Regions from separate parts of the Arthrobacter sp. Marseille-P9274 genome, predicted to be linked through region 2. Evidence: riboswitches for the same ligand, from Rfam matches in the RefSeq annotation. Region 2 holds a riboswitch; each other region holds the start of a gene.
The links. A riboswitch is a leader RNA that binds a small molecule or an ion and turns the genes downstream of it on or off. The one in region 2 is predicted to bind S-adenosylmethionine.
Positions count from the first base shown of each region.

Region 1: it holds a riboswitch for S-adenosylmethionine, as region 2 does, so the genes downstream of both, OC550_RS17930 (substrate-binding domain-containing protein) here and OC550_RS19845 (LLM class flavin-dependent oxidoreductase) in region 2, are expected to answer to the same signal.
Region 3: it holds a riboswitch for S-adenosylmethionine, as region 2 does, so the genes downstream of both, OC550_RS17355 (methylenetetrahydrofolate reductase) here and OC550_RS19845 (LLM class flavin-dependent oxidoreductase) in region 2, are expected to answer to the same signal.

Region 1 is NZ_CAMPOV010000003.1:118,654-121,922, forward strand. Features, by position in the region: gene OC550_RS17925 (sugar ABC transporter ATP-binding protein) at 1-110, opposite strand, end outside; gene OC550_RS17930 (substrate-binding domain-containing protein) at 94-1,188, opposite strand; SAM riboswitch class I at 1,280-1,376, opposite strand; gene mgrA (L-glyceraldehyde 3-phosphate reductase) at 1,636-2,706, shown strand; gene OC550_RS17940 (SDR family oxidoreductase) at 2,788-3,269, shown strand, end outside.
Region 2 is NZ_CAMPOV010000003.1:556,940-560,208, reverse strand. Features, by position in the region: gene OC550_RS19850 (NtaA/DmoA family FMN-dependent monooxygenase) at 1-986, shown strand, start outside; SAM riboswitch class I at 1,075-1,165, shown strand; gene OC550_RS19845 (LLM class flavin-dependent oxidoreductase) at 1,248-2,654, shown strand; gene OC550_RS19840 (alpha-hydroxy acid oxidase) at 2,747-3,269, opposite strand, start outside.
Region 3 is NZ_CAMPOV010000002.1:896,786-900,054, reverse strand. Features, by position in the region: gene metE (5-methyltetrahydropteroyltriglutamate--homocysteine S-methyltransferase) at 1-730, opposite strand, end outside; gene OC550_RS17355 (methylenetetrahydrofolate reductase) at 763-1,677, opposite strand; SAM riboswitch class I at 1,782-1,893, opposite strand; gene pgm (phosphoglucomutase (alpha-D-glucose-1,6-bisphosphate-dependent)) at 2,112-3,269, shown strand, end outside.

The sequences.
Region 1 (3,269 bases), 440 kb from region 2:
ATTTCGCCGGACGCCAGGGAGAGATCGACGTCGGCAAGCACCCGTGCGGCGCCGAAGGACTTGTTGATCGCCCGCATCGCGAGCAGCTCGCTGCTAGATTCCGAGTTCACTGCGCACCTGATTCACGTTCGACTTGTCGACAAACACCGGAGGCAGGTAGCTGGTGTTGGGCACATCGTCCTGCCGGTCGCCCAGGAACAGGGCGACGTTCTCGGCCGACTTCGCGGCCATCGCCTTGGTCTGCTGCGCCACCGTGAACTGATAGGCACTGCCGGGATCGGCGATCAGGTCCAGCGCACCGGGTTCGGCGTCGACGCCGTACAGCTTGATGTCGTCGCGCCCGGCCGAGTCGATCGCCTGCGCGGCCCCGATCAGCGGGATGTCCCAGCAGCTCCAGACCGCATCCACTTCGCCTTCGGGCAGGCGCCGCAGCTGGTCCTGGATCTGCTTCTTCGCGTCCTCGATGGTGCCCTCGTACTTGTCCTGCAGCTCGGGCTCGAGGATCTCGATGCCCGGGTAGTCCTCGAGCACCACCTTCAGTTCGCTGTACCGGATGCGGCACGGGGCCACACCCGGGAAGCCGTTGAACGCCAGGATCTTGCCCTTGCCGCCGATGTCCTCCGCCAGCGTCCGGGCGAGGGTGGAGCCGATGACCCAGTTGTCGCTGGTGACGTTGTTCTTGCTGTACTCCGACTGGAAGTCGATGGTGAACAGCGGGATGCCCGCGTCGTCGACCTTCTTCAGCGCCGGTGAGAGCGTCTGGGAGTCACCGAGGATCACAACGATCGCGTCCGGGCTCTGCGTGACGAGATTTTCGACGTCGGTGACGTGCTTGTCATCCTTGGCCTCCGCCTGGGTGGCAATCACCTTGCCGCCCCGCTGCTCGATGCTCGCCTGCAGTTCCTCGTAGACCACGCGGCTGAAGTCGTGGACGATGTCCTTCGCGGCGATGCCGATGGTCTTTCCCTCGAGCGAGGGTGCGTCGGCGACGGAATTCTCCTCCGCGGCGGGGACATTGGCAGCGCCTGCCCCTGCCTGCGGATTGGCTCCGCCGGACTGCGGCACCGGCTCCTTGAGGGAGCAGCCGGTGACGAGCAGCGAGGCCGCGGCGATCAGGCCGATGACCCGGAAAATCGGGCGGTGCGGCCTGGTGGCACGGCGGTTGGCTGTGGCTTTGGTCTTATGCATGGTTCGTGTCCTTCGAATGTCCAGGTGATGGAGGAATCGCGAACCAGCCCGCGCTGCACAGCTGCGCATCAGTGCGGGCGAAATCGTTAGATCTCCATCGGTCCTGGCCGAAGCACTATCCATGGCGGGAATCCATGAACTTGCTGCGGCGTCGACGAGCCAGGTCTCTCGGCCGCTCTAGATGGTGTGGATCCATTGAACAATGTGAAGGCGTCCGGCGCCGCCCGGGCGTCACATGGCGGGGCTCCCGGCTCAACGGAAAGTCACGTGCTGCCATACTTCGTCACGCCGCGACTCAATCGCTGACAAGTACTGCCCCGCTGCGCTACCGTCGCTGGCTTTCACGGTGCTGTTCCGGCCACGCCCGCAGGGCCCTAGGATTTTTCATGAAGCAGCCCCGCCTCGTCTGGCGCGGCCGCCGCCTTCCCAAGCCAACAGGAGGTTTCCTTGTCCCCGCAGAACGAAGTCCGCTTCAGCCCCGTCCCCGAAACGCACCGGCCGTACGTCGCCGCCGCCGACCGCTACGAGCACTTCGGCTACCGCAGGGTCGGCAACAGCGGCCTCCTGCTGCCGCCCATCAGCCTCGGCCTGTGGTGGAATTTCGGCGACAACCGCACCTTCGACTCCCAGCGCGAAATCCTCCGCCACGCCTTCGACAGCGGCATCACGCACTTCGACCTGGCCAACAACTACGGCCCGCCCTACGGCTCCGCCGAGGAGAACTTCGGCCGGATGCTCCGCAAGGACTTCAGGCCGTACCGCAACGAGCTCGTCATCTCCTCCAAGGCCGGCTGGGACATGTGGCCCGGACCCCACGGCCAGCTCGGCTCCCGCAAGTACATCCTCGCCTCGGCCGACGAGTCGCTGGAGCGGATGGGCCTGGACTACGTCGACATCTTCTACTCCCACCGCGCCGACGCCGACACTCCGCTCGAAGAGACCATCGGCGCCCTCGACTCCCTGGTCCGGCAGGGCAAGGCGCTCTACGTCGGCATCTCCTCCTACTCGCCCGAGCGCACCGCCGCGGCCGCGGACATCGCCCGCAATCTTGGGACCCCTCTGCTGATCCACCAGCCGGCGTACTCGCTCTTCAACCGCTGGGTGGAAAACGGGCTGCTGGAAACGCTCGAACAGAACGGCATGGGCTCCATCGCCTTCACCCCGCTCGCCCAAGGCCTGCTGACCAACAAGTACATCGGCGACGCCGGCGCCGAGCCGAGCGGCGGACGCGGCTCGCTGCAGGGCCACATCACCGAAGAGAACATCGCCAAGGCCCGCGCCCTCAACGAGATCGCCGGCGAGCGCGGCCAGACCCTCGCCCAACTCGCCATCGCCTGGCTGCTGCGCGACGGCGGCGTCACCTCCGTCCTGCTTGGCGCCTCCTCCACAACCCAACTGGACGAGAACCTCGGTGCCCTCGCCAACACCTCCTTCTCGGATGACGAGCTGCGCCGCATCGACGACATCACCGCGGGAGGCACCAACGTGGACATCTGGGAGGTCTCCGCCTCCATCTAACGCAGAAAAAGTACGACGGCGGGACGCACCTTTCCGGGGCGGCTTCGACCGGTGCGTCCCGCCCTGCATTACAGTCGGGCCATGGCTAACGAGCATCATCGTCCTGCAGGCAACACCCCCGCCGCGCCCGGAACGGCGCTGATCACCGGCGCCACCGCGGGCCTCGGCGCCGAGTTCGCGCGCCAGCTGGCCGAGCGCGGCCTCGCCCTGGTCCTGGTGGCCCGCGATGGGGAGCGCCTCGCCGCGGCGGCGGCCTCGCTGCAGCAACGCTACGGGGTGCCGGTGGAGACCATCGCCGCCGACCTGATCACGGATGACGGCATCGACCGCGTCGCCGCGCGCCTCGCCGCCACGGACCGGCCCGTGACCGTGCTGGTCAACAACGCGGGGTACGGACTGCTCGGAAACTTCGCCGACAACGACCTCGAGGACGAGCTCAAGCACCTGCGCATCCACACGGAAGCCCCGCTGCGCCTGTGCCACGCCGCCCTGCGGTCCATGGCCGCCACGGGCGGCGGACGCATCATCAACGTAGCCTCGATGGCGGCCTTCACTCCCCGCGG
Region 2 (3,269 bases):
GCAATTTCGGCGCGGATGGGCTGACTGCCCACGATGACCGCTACGACTGGGCCGACGAATACGTCGAAGCAGCCTACAAGCTCTGGGAAGGCTCCTGGGCGGATGACGCGGTGCTCGCCGACAAAGAGCGCGGCATCTACGCAGACCCCGCCAAGGTCAGCAAGATCCACCACCGAGGTGCCCGCTACTCGATCGAAGGGCCGCATCTGGCCACGCCCAGTCCTCAGCGGACCCCGTTCCTGTTCCAGGCCGGCAGCTCTGCGCGCGGCAGGAGCTTTGCCGCGGCCCACGCAGAGGCCACGTTCTTGTTCGCCCCGCACACCGAGTACGTGCGCAAACAGGCCGCCTCCATCCGTGCCCTCGAAGCGGAGTCCGGCCGGGCGCCGGGGGACGTGAAGATCTTCGCCGGACTGTCTTTCGTCGTCGGCAGCACCGAGGCCGAGGTGAAGCGCAAGGAAGCCGAGTACGACGAGTACCTGGACCTGCACGCGATCATCGCCCACATCGGCGGTGGAATCGGGGTGGACCTCGGCGGCCTACCGCTGGACACGCCGCTCGGAGAGCTCTCCACGGAAGGTGCCCGCGGGGTGCTTGAGGCCGCGATTGCATCGGTGCCGGGCGGCAAGCCGACCGTCGGTGACCTGGCCCGTTACCGCGCTAAGGCGCAGCAGATCGCCGGCACACCGGAGCAGATTGTGGACGAGTTGGAACGCTGGCAGGACGCGGGCATCGACGGCGTCAACGTCATGAACCAGATCCTGCCCGGTTCCTACGCGGACTTCATTGATGGCGTGCTGCCCGAGCTGCGCAAGCGTGGGCTGGCGCAGGCCGAGTACCGTCCGGGAACGCTGCGGGAGAAGGTTTTCGGCCGCGGACCCCGCCTGGAATCCACACATCCGGCAGCCCGTTTCCGCGGGGCATTCGAAGCTCACTCGGCTGCTGCCACGGAACGGGTTCCCGCGCACGACGGCAGTCAATCACCGTAACCGTAAGGCCACCATGCGCGGTCGGGCGGGTTACCCGGTGTGACAGGCCGGTTGGCTAAGCGGGGCAGTCTGGGTTGGAATAGACCAGTAACCATCCAGAGCGGCCGAGAGACCCGGCTTGTTGACGCCGCAGCAACCCCCTCGCTAGAGGAAGGTGCTACCGCCGGGACCGATGGAGAAGCCTGATCTCTCGTTGGTCCAGCGGGCCGCTGACGCCCGCTCGGACCAACGCGGGCTCTTCTCTTCGGGAAGGAGCCTGAAATGACATTGCACAGCCCGCAGCGCCACATCCGCTTCAACGCCTTCGACATGAACTGCGTCGGCCACCAGTCGCCCGGCCTGTGGCGGCACCCGGAGGACAAGTCCGCCGACTACAACACCATCGGCTATTGGACCCACCTGGCCAAGGTGCTGGAGAAGGGCCTCTTCGACGGCCTCTTCATCGCCGATGTCCTGGGCACCTACGACGTGTTCGGCGGCTCCAACGAGACCACGCTGCGCGCGGGCACGCAGGTCCCGGTCAACGACCCGTTCCTGCTGGTCTCGGCGATGGCCGCGGTCACGGAGAACCTGGGCTTCGGCGTCACCGCGGGCACGGCCTACGAGCACCCCTACCCGTTCTCCCGCCGCCTGGCCACGCTGGACCACCTGACCAACGGCCGCGTCGGCTGGAACGTCGTCACCGGCTACCTGCCCTCCGCCGCGCGGAACATGGGCCAGGAAGACCAGATGGAGCATGACGAGCGGTACAACCACGCGGACGAGTACCTCGAGGTCATCTACAAGCTGCTGGAAGGATCCTGGGAGGACGACGCCGTCGTCAAGGACCGGGAACGCGGCATCTTCACGGACCCGTCCAAGGTCCACGAGATCGGCCACGAGGGCAAGTACTTCAAGGTGCCCGGCATCGCCATCACGGAGCCGAGCCCGCAGCGCACCCCGGTGATCTTCCAGGCCGGCGCCTCCAAGCGCGGCACCCAGTTCGCCGCCGAGAACGCCGAGGCCGTCTTCGTGACCTGCCCGACTAAGGAAATGCTCGCCGCGTCCGTCAAGAAGATCCGCGACGCCGCCGAGGCCGCCGGCCGCGGCCGCTACGACGTCCGCATCTACGCGATGCAGACCATCGTCACCGGCCCGGACAACGAGACTGCGCAGGCCAAGTTCGAGGAGTACAAGTCCTACGCGGACATCAACGGCGCGCTGGCCCTGATCTCCGGCTGGATGGGCGTGGACCTGTCCACCTATTCGCCGGACGACGTGATCGGCGCGAACGTCAAGTCCAACGCCATCCAGTCCTCCGTGGAGACCTTCCAGAAGGCCTCGGGGGACACCGGCAAGCCGTGGACCATCCGCCAGCTGGCCGAGTGGGTCGGCGTCGGCGGCTTCGGGCCGATCACGGTCGGATCCGGCGCGCAGGTCGCCCAGGACCTGGTCTCCTGGGTCGACGAGACCGACGTCGACGGCTTCAACCTGGCCTACGCCATCACGCCGGGCACCTTCGAGGACATCGTCGAATACGTGGTCCCCGAACTGCAGAAGCTCGGTGCCTATCCCACGGAGTACGCTCCGGGCACGCTGCGCAACAAGCTCTTCGGCCAGGGCGACCGTCTGCCGGAGCAGCACCGGGGCAGCCGCTACCGCATCGGCAGCTCCGTGGCCGCGGTCTAGCGGGGCGCTTCCGGACCGGAATGTAAGGACAACGACGGCGATGCACCACCTTCGCGAAGGTGGTGCATCGCCGTCGGGCTTTACTGTGCGCCTTAGCTGAGGCCGGCTCCCGCCGGTGACCTGCGCAGGCGCAGCATGTCCGGCGTCAGGTCCTTGATGGTGGCGGCGCCCATGAGCAGCATGGTGGTGCGGACCTCGTCGGCGAGGAGCTGGAGCACGCGCTCGACGCCCTCCTGCCCGCCGGCCATCAGTCCATACAGATAGGCGCGGCCGACCAGGACGAAGTCGGCGCCCGCGCAGAGGGCAGCTACCACGTCGGTGCCGCTCATGATGCCGCTGTCGAGGATGATGTCTACGTCGCCGCCGGCTTCCTCGCGGACCTCGGGCAGGGCTTCGAAGGACACCGGGGCCCGGTCCAGCTGGCGGCCGCCGTGGTTCGAGACGATCAGTCCGTCGGCGCCGGCCGCCAGCGACTTCCGGGCATCTTCGCGGGTCAGGACGCCCTTGACCAGCAGCTGGCCGGGCCAGATGGAGCGGATCCACTCGAGATCCTCGAAGGAGAGCGTCGGGTCGAACATCGAATTGATCAGCGTCGGCAGGTCGGCGCTGGTATCG
Region 3 (3,269 bases), on a different contig from region 2:
TCCGGTATACCTGCTCCACCAGCCCGCCGGGAGCGGCCAGCGCCGCGCCGGCGTCCGTGGAGAGGCCCGGCTCGTCGAGCTGCACCCACTCGGCGCCGGCCTCGGCCAGCTGGCCGAGGATCCCCACGTAGGCCGCGACGGCGTCGTCGATCCGGGTCAGCGGGTCGAAGCCCTCGGGCGCGCCGTCCTCCGCCTTGGCGAGCAGCAGGTAGGTCACCGGGCCCACGAGGACCGGCCGCAGCACGGCGCCGCGGTCCTTCTGCCGGCGGATGATCCCGGCCAACTGGTGAGCGACGGCGGCGAAGCGGGTTTCCGGGCCGATCTCCGGCACGAGGTAGTGGTAATTCGTGTCGAACCACTTGGTCAGCTCCAGGGGCGCGCGTTCGCCGTAGCCGCGGGCCAGCACGAAGGACGCTGCGGTGCCGACGCCGCCGTCGCTATCCGCGAGGTCCGCGAAACGGGACGGCAGCGCGCCGAGGGCGGCCGTGGTGTCGAGGACCTGGTCGTAGAGCGCGAAGTCGGCGGGAATGGAGGAATCGGCGGCGTCCAGGCCGAGCTGGACCAGGCGGCGGACGGTCCGGTCCTGGACCTTCCGGGCCTCGAAGAGCAGGCCGTCCTCGTCGAGCCTGCCGCTCCAGTGGGCTTCGAGGGCCTTCTTCAGTTCCCGGTTTGGGCCGATGCGCGGGTAGCCCAGGATGGTGGCGGCGGGGAAGGTGTTCTTGGCGGTCATGATGTTCTCCTGTCGGGCGGGTTTATGCGGGTTCAGGCGGGTACGGAAGCGGAAAGGGTGCGGGTGGAGGGCAGGTCGAGCGCCTCGACCACCTCGATGGAGGCGCGCGCATCGTTGAAGGTGTACAGGTGCACGCCGGGCGCCCCGGCATCGAAGGCGGCGCGGGCCAGCTCCGCGGCGGCGGCGACCCCGATCCGGCGCCGCTCGGCGTCCGAGGACGCCGTCTCGAGCCGGTGCAGCAGCGCCGGATCCGGGCGGACGCCGGTCATCACGGCCAGCCGCTCCAGCCGGCGCACGCTCGACATCGGGATGACCCCGGGAATGATCGGGATCGTCACGCCGGCCGCGCGGGCGGCGGCCACCAGGCGGACGTAGTGGGCCGGGTCGAAGTACACCTGGCTGATCGCGAAGTCGGCCCCCGAGCGTTCCTTCGAGACGAGCACCTCGACGTCGTGCTCGAAGGAAGGGGACTCCGGATGCCGGTTCGGGTAGGCGGCCACCCCGACGGCCATCCGGCCGCCGGCCAGTGTCGCGGAATGCCGGCACTCGACGCTGCGGATCAGTTCCACCAGGTAGCGCGCGAAGGGCAGGTCGCCGCGGAACGTCTCCGGGTCGGTTGGCAGATCCCCGCGCATCGCCAGCACGCCGCGCACGCCCAGCCCGACGAACTGGCACACCAGCAGCTCCAGGCTTTCGCGGGTCTCCCCGACGCAGGTCAGGTGTGCCAGCGGTCGCAGCCTGGTGGCGCCCACCAGATGCTCGATCAGCTGGATCGAGGCGCGGCGCCGTTCGGGCGTGCCGCTGTAGGTCACTGAAACGTAGTCGGGATGGGTGCCGCCAAGCTCCTCGATGGCCCGAAGCACCGTGGCTTCGGCCTGCGCGTTGGCGGGCGGATACAGCTCGTAGGACAACGACGGCGGGACGGCTGTCCGTGCTGCCAGGGTCATGTACGCTCCTCGGTCGTGCCGAGGGAGTGCGCCGCTGCGCTGCTGAAAGGACCAGCCGTTTTCCACGCCGGGCAGGTGAAGGCCCTGGTGGTGTCGCTGGCGCGTCTCCATCGGTCCTGGCGGTAGCACCGTTCCGGTCCGTCTCCTCTCGGAGGCTTACCCGGATGGTTGCTGCGGCGTCAACGAGCCAGATCTCTCGGCCGCTCTGGATGGCTAATGCGTCCACTCTAGGAAGCGACGGGCGTTGAAGGGCAAACCTGCACGGGATGCGTCGAAGTGTTGCTCCCCGGCACGGAATGTTTCGTCACGAACGGCAAGTCCGCCGTCATCCGGCGCAACATCGTCCGGCCGGGCCGACCGCCCGCCGTCGTAATGTTGTGAACTTCTGGTGACGGACCCGGTTCCCGGTCTGTGATGTTTGGCATGCTTGGGGCATGGCAAACCGTGCGGGCACAGTGGCCCAACCCAGCGACCTTGTTGACCTGACCGCGCTGCTCGACGCGTACTTCGACGTGAAGCCCGATCCGAAGGAGCCGACGCAGCGCGTGGCCTTCGGCACGTCCGGCCATCGCGGCAGCAGCCTGAAGGGTTCCTTCAACGAGGACCATATCGCCGCCATCACGCAGGCGATCGTGGAATACCGGGCCGGCCAGGGCATCGCCGGTCCGCTGTTCATGGGCAAGGACACCCATGCCCTCTCCGACCCGGCGCAGAACACGGCGCTGGAGGTCCTCGCCGCCAACGGCGTCACCGTCTGGGTGGATTCGAGGACCGGCTGGACCCCGACGCCGGCCGTCAGCCACGCCATCCTCAAGCACAACACCGCAAACCCGGACGGGCAGGGCGACGGCATCGTCATCACGCCCTCGCACAATCCCCCCGGGGACGGCGGCTTCAAGTACAACCCGCCGCACGGCGGCCCGGCGGATTCGGATGCCACGGGCTGGATCGCCAACCGCGCCAACGAGCTGCTCGAGTCGGGTCTGCGCGGGGTCAAACGGATCCCGCTCGGCCAGGCCCAGTTCTCAGGCGCCGTCGGGACCTATGACTTCCTCAGCAACTACGTGGACGATCTGCCGCAGGTGCTGGACCTGGAGGCCATCCGCAACGCCAGCGTCCGCATCGGCGCGGACCCGATGGGCGGTGCCTCGGTGGACTACTGGGGCGCGATCGGAGAGCGGCACAACCTGGACCTGACGGTGGTCAATTCGACAGTGGACCCGCAGTGGGCGTTCATGACGCTGGACTGGGACGAGAAGATCCGCATGGACTGCTCCTCGCCCTACGCCATGGCGTCGCTGATCGGCCGTTCCGCCGAGTTCGAGATTGCTACCGGGAACGACGCCGATGCGGACCGCCACGGGATCGTCACCCCGGATGCGGGGCTGATGAATCCGAACCATTACCTGGCGGTGGCGATCCAGTACCTCTACACGCACCGGCCGCAGTGGCCCGCGGGCGCGTCGGTGGGCAAGACGCTCGTCTCGTCCTCGATGATCGACCGCGTGGCGGCGGACCTCGGCCGCAAGCTGGTGGAGGTTCCCGTCGGCTTCAAGTGGTTCGTGCCCGGCCTGCTCTCCGGCGAGGGCGTC